DNA from 2 places in the Xenorhabdus cabanillasii genome. Region 2 is predicted to be linked to the other one. Evidence: predicted binding sites of a transcription regulator. Region 2 holds the regulator's gene; the other holds the start of a gene.
The links. The regulator sigma-54, encoded in region 2, starts transcription at its own class of promoters, with help from an activator protein. The targets are predictions, from matches to a motif close to GTTGGCACANNTTTCGCTNT.
Positions count from the first base shown of each region.

Region 1: glnA (glutamate--ammonia ligase) is a predicted target of sigma-54. The motif match lies at 2,869-2,888, and genes of this name have one in related genera.

Region 1 covers NZ_QTUB01000001.1:1,380,477-1,384,988, reverse strand. The annotation lists gene yihX (glucose-1-phosphatase) at 1-432, opposite strand, end outside; gene typA (ribosome-dependent GTPase TypA) at 675-2,498, opposite strand; gene glnA (glutamate--ammonia ligase) at 2,988-4,397, shown strand.
Region 2 covers NZ_QTUB01000001.1:508,951-513,462, forward strand. The annotation lists gene hpf (ribosome hibernation promoting factor) at 1-277, opposite strand, end outside; gene rpoN (RNA polymerase factor sigma-54) at 301-1,776, opposite strand; gene lptB (LPS export ABC transporter ATP-binding protein) at 1,854-2,579, opposite strand; partial or broken gene lptA (lipopolysaccharide ABC transporter substrate-binding protein LptA) at 2,624-3,167, opposite strand; gene lptC (LPS export ABC transporter periplasmic protein LptC) at 3,148-3,741, opposite strand; gene kdsC (3-deoxy-manno-octulosonate-8-phosphatase KdsC) at 3,761-4,324, opposite strand; gene kdsD (arabinose-5-phosphate isomerase KdsD) at 4,446-4,512, opposite strand, start outside.

The sequences.
Region 1 (4,512 bases), 870 kb from region 2:
CTGATTCGGTTTACGCATTCCCAAGTCTTGGGACAGATAAAGGAAATCTGCCGATGCAGTGATTTCAGGATAGTGCTGTTGCCAGTACTGGAGATGCAAGTGATTTGTGTTGGATAATACAACAACCCTATGCCCCTGCCCCCGCAGTTTATTCATTAACTCAATGACTTCCTGCCTGACGCCAATGAAAATAGCATTCCAACCTTCAGAGAATTGCTCAAAGCTGAGTGAGATCTCCATTTCATCACACAGCACTTCAACAAATTCTGTATCCGTGATTTGCCCACATTCATGTTTTTCAAACGCCTCTCCCATTGTAAATTTGGTCGTCAACGTTGCCAGTGGTGTACCACTTAAGTTACTCCAGACAGCCAGTACTCTTTTAAAATCAATATCAATAATCACATTACCCATATCGAAAATGTACAGCATAATCCCTCCTGACTGGTGCTTATGGTTTTGTACTTTTATCATAATTTAATCAAGAAAAAAGGGTAAGACGACAAAGAACAGACAAATTACGCTATTGAGTAATCATAATTGAAACAATTAACAATTTAACTAAATCGTAATACTAGCAGGCCAATACAGGTAAGCGACAGGGAGAAGAATTTGGTCAGAAGAGCGCTGATAAAACTCAGGGTGCCGAAGCACCCTAAGCTATTCAAAAGAAATTAAACTTCTTTACTACGGCTTGCGCGACGACGATCATTTTCAGTCAGATGGCGTTTACGCAGACGAATTGATTGTGGTGTAACCTCAACCAGTTCATCATCATCAATGAACTCCAGCGCTTGCTCCAATGTTTTCTTGATATGTGGAGTCAGCGTTGTCGCTTCATCTGTACCAGAAGCACGAACGTTAGTCAGTTTTTTACCTGTCAGACAGTTTACCGTCAGGTCATTGGAGCGGGAATGGATACCGATGATCTGGCCTTCATAAACTTCTGTACCGTGACCAAGGAACAACTTACCACGTTCCTGCAAGCCATACAGAGCATAAGCAACGGCTTTACCCTGACCATTGGAAATCAGCACCCCATTCTGACGACGACCAATTTCACCTGGACGGATATCATCATAATGGCTGAAGGTTGCGTACAACAGACCAGTACCGGAAGTCATGGTCATAAATTCAGTACGGAAACCGATCAAACCACGGCTTGGGATCATGTAATCCAGACGCACGCGACCTTTACCATCCGGCAACATATCACGCATTTCACCTTTACGTTCACCAAGCGCCTGCATCACATCTCCCTGATGCTGCTCTTCGATATCCAGTGTTACCTGCTCGAAAGGCTCCTGCTTACGGCCGTCAATTTCACGGAAAATAACTTTTGGACGAGAAACCGCCAATTCGAAACCTTCACGACGCATATTCTCAATCAGGACGGAGAGATGCAGCTCACCACGACCAGATACACGGAAAGCGTCTGGATCTTCAGTTTCTTCAACACGCAGTGCGACGTTATGAACCAGCTCTTTTTTCAAACGATCCAGGATCTGACGGGAGGTCACATACTTACCTTCACGGCCACAGAAAGGTGAGGTATTAACACAGAAAAACATGCTAACGGTAGGCTCATCAACAGCCAACGCTGGCAGAGCTTCAACTGCATTAACCTCACACAACGTATCAGAGATGTTCAGTTCACCCAGACCGGTAATCGCAATGATATCACCCGCTTCCGCTTTGTCAGATTCGATGCGATCTAATCCCAGGTGGCTGAAAACTTTACCAACTTTACCATTACGCGCCTTACCTTCACTATCAACAATAGTGATGTTCTGGTTTGGTCTTACTGTTCCGCGTTTGATACGACCAATACCAATAACCCCAACGTAGTTATTGTAATCCAGCTGAGAAATCTGCATCTGGAATGGGCCATCAAGATCAACTTTAGGCGGTTCAACATGCTCAACGATTGCCTGATACAGCGGAGTCATATCCTCTGCCATATCTGTGTGATCGTTACCGGCAATTCCCATCAGTGCCGATGCGTAAACAATAGGGAAATCCAACTGTTCATCGGTTGCACCAAGATTTACGAACAGATCGAATACCTGATCGACTACCCAGTCAGGGCGAGCGCCAGGACGGTCAACTTTGTTGATAACAACGATTGGCTTCAAACCGTGGGCAAAAGCTTTCTGAGTTACAAAGCGAGTCTGCGGCATCGGGCCATCCATCGCATCTACCAGCAGCAAGACACTGTCAACCATTGACATCACGCGCTCTACTTCACCACCGAAATCGGCGTGGCCTGGGGTATCTACGATATTAATACGGTAGTCATTCCATTTAATGGCGGTGTTTTTTGCAAGAATGGTGATACCACGTTCTTTTTCCAGATCATTAGAATCCATCACGCGCTCGGTTGCCGCTGTACGCTCATCAAATGTACCGGATTGCTGTAGAAGTTTATCAACCAGCGTAGTTTTGCCATGGTCAACGTGAGCGATAATGGCAATATTTCTTAAGTTATTAATTGACAAGTATTTTTACCGTTTTAGCTATTTGAAGAAATATTAAATACAGACAGCGTGACAGGTCGCAACGCTACTCTCATTTAACACAAATATGGTGCTATTTTACACGTTATAACTACAGAGTGAAATAAATGTGAAGTGCATCACTTTTGAAGTTTATCTATTTTCTGAATATAGGCGTGTCATAACTTAAGTGATAATAACAGTAACTGTATCAGCTTAACCTTATTTATTTTCACCAAAATGGTGCGCTATTATCATTTTCATTCACCAATTTAGTGCAAATATACTTAAAGATCCCTCTGTGCTTTTGTCCATTTACTGAGTTTTACGCCTATTTATAAATATACACACTAAGATTCAATGACTTTTAAAAGTTGGCACGCTTTTCGCAAGAAATCGCAATAAAAATTGGCTGTATACAAAAACACTATCAGCCACTTAAGATAAGGCAGCCAGTGCTTTATCCAGCCTACGTAAACCAGGAGAACTCATATGTCCGTTGAACATGTTTTGTCCATGATTGAAGAACATCAGGTGAAGTTTATTGACTTACGTTTTACTGACACTAAAGGTAAAGAACAGCACATCACCATTCCTGCCCACCAGATTGATGAAGATTTCTTCGAAGATGGCAAAATGTTCGACGGTTCATCTATCAAAGGCTGGAAAGGTATCAATGAATCCGACATGGTACTAATGCCAGATCCATCTACCGCAATGCTTGATCCTTTCTTTGACGATGCCACGCTCATTATACGTTGCGATATCCTCGAACCCGGCACAATGCAAGGCTATGGTCGTGACCCTCGCTCTATTGCAAAACGTGCGGAAGATTTCCTGAGTGCAAGTGATATTGCAGATACTGTTTTGTTTGGGCCAGAACCGGAATTCTTCCTGTTTGATGATGTCCGTTTCGGCAATTCCATTTCAGGTTCTTATTATCATATTGATGATACCGAAGCAGCCTGGAATAGCGGCACTCGCTATGAAGGCGGTAACAAAGGCCATCGCCCAGGAGTTAAAGGTGGCTATTTCCCTGTGCCTCCGGTGGACTCTTCTCAGGATCTGCGTTCAGCAATGTGCCTGACGATGGAGGAAATGGGTTTGGTTGTGGAAGCCCACCACCACGAAGTGGCAACAGCAGGTCAGAACGAAGTCGCAACTCGTTTCAACACCATGACCAAAAAAGCGGATGAAACCCAGATTTATAAATATGTGGTACATAATGTCGCCCATGCTTTCGGCAAGACAGCAACATTTATGCCAAAACCGCTGGTCGGAGATAACGGCTCCGGAATGCATTGTCACATGTCACTGGCTAAAGGCGGTGTCAACCTGTTCGCCGGAGACAAATATGGCGGGTTATCTGAACTGGCTCTTTACTATATCGGCGGTATCATCAAACATGCCCGTGCCCTGAACGCCTTTACTAACCCAACCACTAACTCGTATAAACGTCTAGTACCTGGTTTTGAAGCTCCCGTGATGCTGGCATATTCTGCCCGCAACCGCTCTGCTTCTATCCGTATTCCGGTTGTAGCCAGCAGTAAAGCCCGTCGTATTGAAGTACGTTTCCCAGATCCGGCCGCAAATCCTTATCTGGCCTTCTCTGCTCTGCTTATGGCCGGCCTTGATGGTATCATCAACAAAATACATCCGGGTGATGCAATGGATAAAAACCTGTATGACCTGCCAGCCGAAGAAGCCCAAGAGATCCCAACTGTAGCCTCTTCTCTGGAAGAAGCACTGGCTGCACTGAATACAGATCGTGAATTCCTGACCCGCGGTGGTGTTTTCACTGATGATGCAATTGATGCTTATATTGGTGTCTTGAACAGTGAAATCGAACGCGTCCGTATGACTCCACATCCTCTGGAGTTTGAACTGTATTACAGCGTGTAATGCTTGAAAGCACTACAATTGTTCCTTTTTATTTTGTTGCCGTGAAACTTTTGGCCCATCTTCGGATGGGCTCTTTTCCCTCTGAACCTTCCTTCTCGATAGAGTGGGTGACCAA
Region 2 (4,512 bases):
TCAATTTACTTTTATGTTTGGTCAATTGACGAGCCAGTTTGTCTGCCAGCGCATCAATTGCTGCATACATATCTTCATGCTCTGAACTCGCATGCAACTCTCCTCCATTGACATACACCGTGGCTTCAGCGATTTTCTGCACCTTTTCCACTCGGAGGATGACCTGAATAAGGTTAATCTTATCGAAATATTGATCCAATTTGCCGCATTTTGTGTTCACAACGTTGCGTAGTGCATCAGTGATTTCAAGATTGTGGCCTGTAACATTGAGTTGCATAGTGTTTTCCTTCTCTGTGTTGTTCAAACCAATTTTTTACGTTGGTTTGAAGGCGGGATGGATAACGACTCTCTATATTTTGCGACAGTTCGACGTGCTACCTGAATGCCTTGCCCGGCAAGTAAGTTTGTCAATTTACTGTCACTTAGTGGCTTGGCCGGGTTTTCTGCCGCGACCAATTTTTTCACCAGTGCCCGTATCGCCGTAGAAGAGGCTTCACCTCCGCTATCAGTATTAACGTGACTGGAGAAAAAATATTTCAATTCAAAAATCCCGCGTGGACTATGCAGATACTTCTGGGTTGTCACACGGGAAATAGTGGATTCATGCATGTCAACCTGATAGGCGATATCAGCCAGTACCAGTGGTTTCATGTATTCCGCACCATATTCAAAGAAATCTTGCTGTCGCTCCACAATGCAGTTACTGACTTTCAATAACGTTTCATTGCGACTTTCGAGACTTTTTATCAACCATTTGGCTTCTTGCAGGTTATTACGGATAAACAGGCTGTCACTCTCATTATGAGATTGTTGCCCTAGTGCGGCATAATGCTGATTAATGCGCAGACGAGGGATGTTATCGGTATTCAGCCTGACCTGCCAGCGTTCATTCTCTTTCTGGACTAATACATCGGGAATAACGTATTCGGATTCTCCGGTATTCACCATTAATCCGGGCTTCGGCTCCAGTGACTGAATGATATCAATTGCTTTTTTTAATGCACTTTCTTTTAATTTGCTCTGTCGCAACAAATTTCGAAAGTCTCGGTTGCCCAATAGTTCAAGGTACTTGCTGGTAACCAATTTTGCTTCGTTCAGGTAAGGTGTTTCTGCTGGCAGCATTGCAAGCTGGATCAACAGGCACTCACGTAAATTACGTGCCGCAACACCAGTGGGATCAAAGTGTTGTACACGCTTGAGTACGGCTTCGATTTCTTCTAACGTCAGTTCATCATCACCAATGCTGGTAAGGATTTCCTCGACAGGGACTGTCAGGTAGCCTGTTTCGTCAATGGCATCAATGATCGATGTGGCGATGGCTGAATCTGTTTCAGTAAAGGGAGTCAATGCAGCCTGCCACATTAAATAATCTTGTAATGTCTGGGTTGTTTCACCTTGATAGACGGGAAAATCATCCGCGCTGTAGTCATTTTTTGCTCCCAGGGATGTACCCGCGGTGTAAATTTCATCCCAACTGGTATCAAGGGGAAGCTCTTCAGGCATATGCCGTTGTTCAAGGGCTTCAAGAGTATCCATGACTTTTGTTTCGGTATCAGGATATGTTTCTGCATCAGGGGCTGTTTCCGCATCAGAATAGCCCTGAGTATCAATTTCTTGATGCAGGTCTTCTTGCTCAAGCATAGGATTGGCTTCCAAAGCTAGTTGGATCTCCTGTTGAAGTTCAAGCGTAGAAAGTTGCAACAAACGGATAGCTTGCTGAAGTTGCGGCGTCATCGTCAATTGCTGACTGAGCTTGAGTTGCAAACTTTGCTTCATAACGTTCTCACTTCCTCCTGAACTGATACTTAATGCTCCTGAACTGAATGCCCCTGAATTTTGCCTGACAATGTGCCTTAAAGCCGGAAGCCCTCACCCAAATAAACGCGCTTAACTTGCTCATTACTGAGGATATCTTCTGGTGTACCGTGGGCAATCAAATGCCCCTGACTGACAATGTAAGCGCGTTCACAAACATCCAGTGTTTCACGGACGTTATGGTCAGTAATCAGAACGCCCAGACCACAATCCCGTAGGTGTTGAATGATCTTTTTAATATCAAGAACAGAAATAGGGTCAACACCCGCAAAAGGTTCATCCAACAGAATAAATTTAGGATTAGCGGCCAGTGCGCGGGCGATTTCCACACGGCGGCGTTCACCACCGGACAATGATTGGCCAAGGCTATTACGCAAATGAGAAATATGAAACTCTTCCATTAATTCTTCGGCGCGCGCTTTGCGCTGTTCCTGATTGATATCTTTACGGATCTCAAGAACCGACATTAAATTATCGTACACGCTCAGCCGACGGAAGATTGAGGCTTCCTGTGGCAAGTAACCAATGCCCCGGCGGGCACGTTCATGCAGAGGTAGCAGGCTGATATCTTCATGGTCTATAGTGATAGTACCTGCATCACGTGGCACAATGCCGACGACCATATAGAAAGTCGTGGTTTTACCTGCACCGTTTGGCCCAAGCAGGCCTACGATTTCACCTGATTTTACTTTCAGGCTGACATCCTCAACGACCTTACGTCCCTTATAAGCTTTTGCCAGATTGTCCGCGTTTAATATTGCCATACGTCGTTAATACTCTTTTTTATGAACACCAGTTTTTATAAACATCAGTTTTTATGAACATCGGTGTTGTTAACACCAGGGCCTTTTTCCTGTAACTGAGAAGGTAACAGAACGGTGGTGACATGTTTACCTTTATCACTAAAGGCTTCCATTTGCTGTGTTGGCACTAAATAGGTGATTTTATCGCCTTTGATGTTACTGTCGAGCTGTTCAAGATAAGCATTGCCTGTCAGTGTGACTAGCTCACTACTCATTTCATAGCGCATTTTCGAAGCATGGCCTTTGATGGGTTTACCATCATCCTGTAATTGATAAAACGTTGCAGGATTGCCGTAGGCTTCGATAACGGTTTTTTTTTGAATCACCGTCAGGGCGCGTAACTACGACCTTATCAGCCCGAATATCGATAGAACCTTGTTTTACGATAACGTGATCCGTAAATGTGGTAACGTTCCTCGTTACATCCAAAGATTGTCTGGCTGAATCAATGGTAATGGGTTTTTTTGTATCATCTTTCAATGCCAGCGCAGGCTGGCTAACTGCAACCAGTGTACTGGTAATCAGGATATTACGGATTAGGTTCTTCATGTGGAATCTCATAGCGAGTGCTCACCTTTTCAATCAATTCAGCTGTTTTGTCTCGTAGATTGCCGCGCATTCTCATACCAACAGATTGCAGCCCGACTCCCTCTAAAGTGACTTTATCGTCAGATACGACGTCCTGAGTCACGAGATTGACTGTTGCATTATCTGTTGTGATCTTTTGCAATTGTGATGCGTCATTTAGGCTGTCCACTTGGACATCCCCATATAAGTAGAGCATATCATCATGGGTAAGTTTTGCTTTATTGGCGCGTACTGTCCATGTTGGTTTCGGGGATGTGGATGAGCCATTAGCGTCAAAAGTAGTCAATACTGGCTTGGTAAACCAAGTCAGTTTTGTTTCCGTATAATTTTTAACATCATCTGCCACTAGTTTATAAGCCAATTTACCCCCTGGATCATAAACAAATGTGATGGCTTCCTCTGTTTGATAAGTAGGATAACTATCATCTAAAATTGGTGATAAGGTGTCTTGATTTGAATTGGATAAATTCCAGCCAATCAATGCAAGCACAATCAAAGTCAGTATTGCGATCAGCCAGGATTGAGTTCTGCTCATTCTGTTTTCAGTTCATATTTTATATTGATAACCCTTTGGCATCTTCAAGCTTATTCTGAGCGAAAAGCACCAAATCACAAAGTTCTCTGACTGCTCCACGACCACCAGCAATCTGAGTCACATAATCCGCCTTCGGCAGCAATAATGGATGAGCATCGGCCACCGCAGCCGATAACCCGACCTGAGCCATTACAGGCCAATCAATCAGATCATCGCCGATATAGGCAACCTGTTCAGGTTGTAGCGTTAGTTTATCCAACAGTTCCTGATACGCCAAAATCTTATCGTTCTGACCTTGGTAAAGATATGTAATACCAAGAGTTTTTGCGCGATTTTCCAGCAATTTGGCTTGGCGGCCAGTTATAATTGCAACTTCGATACCGGAGGTAATTAAACAACGGATACCGTAACCATCACGAACATTAAAGGCTTTCAGCTCTTCACCTTCGTTGCCCATATATATCAGGCCATCCGACATCACACCATCAACATCGCAGATCAATAGACGGATCTTTTTGGCTTTCTCGATAATTTCTTTATTAACTGGGCCATAACAGGTATCCAGATATTCGTTTTGCTTCATTCAGGAATTCTCTACTACATTAATTGTCACTGGCGTTGCGTTATAACTAGTATTAAATTGTGACAGGCCTTTGGTTACAGGCCTGTTTATTACTATTTTACCAGATTTATATGACGGGTTTTTATACAACTCCTGCTTGCAGTAGATCGTGCATATGTAATACACCAAGCAAGGTATTGCCTTCTGTA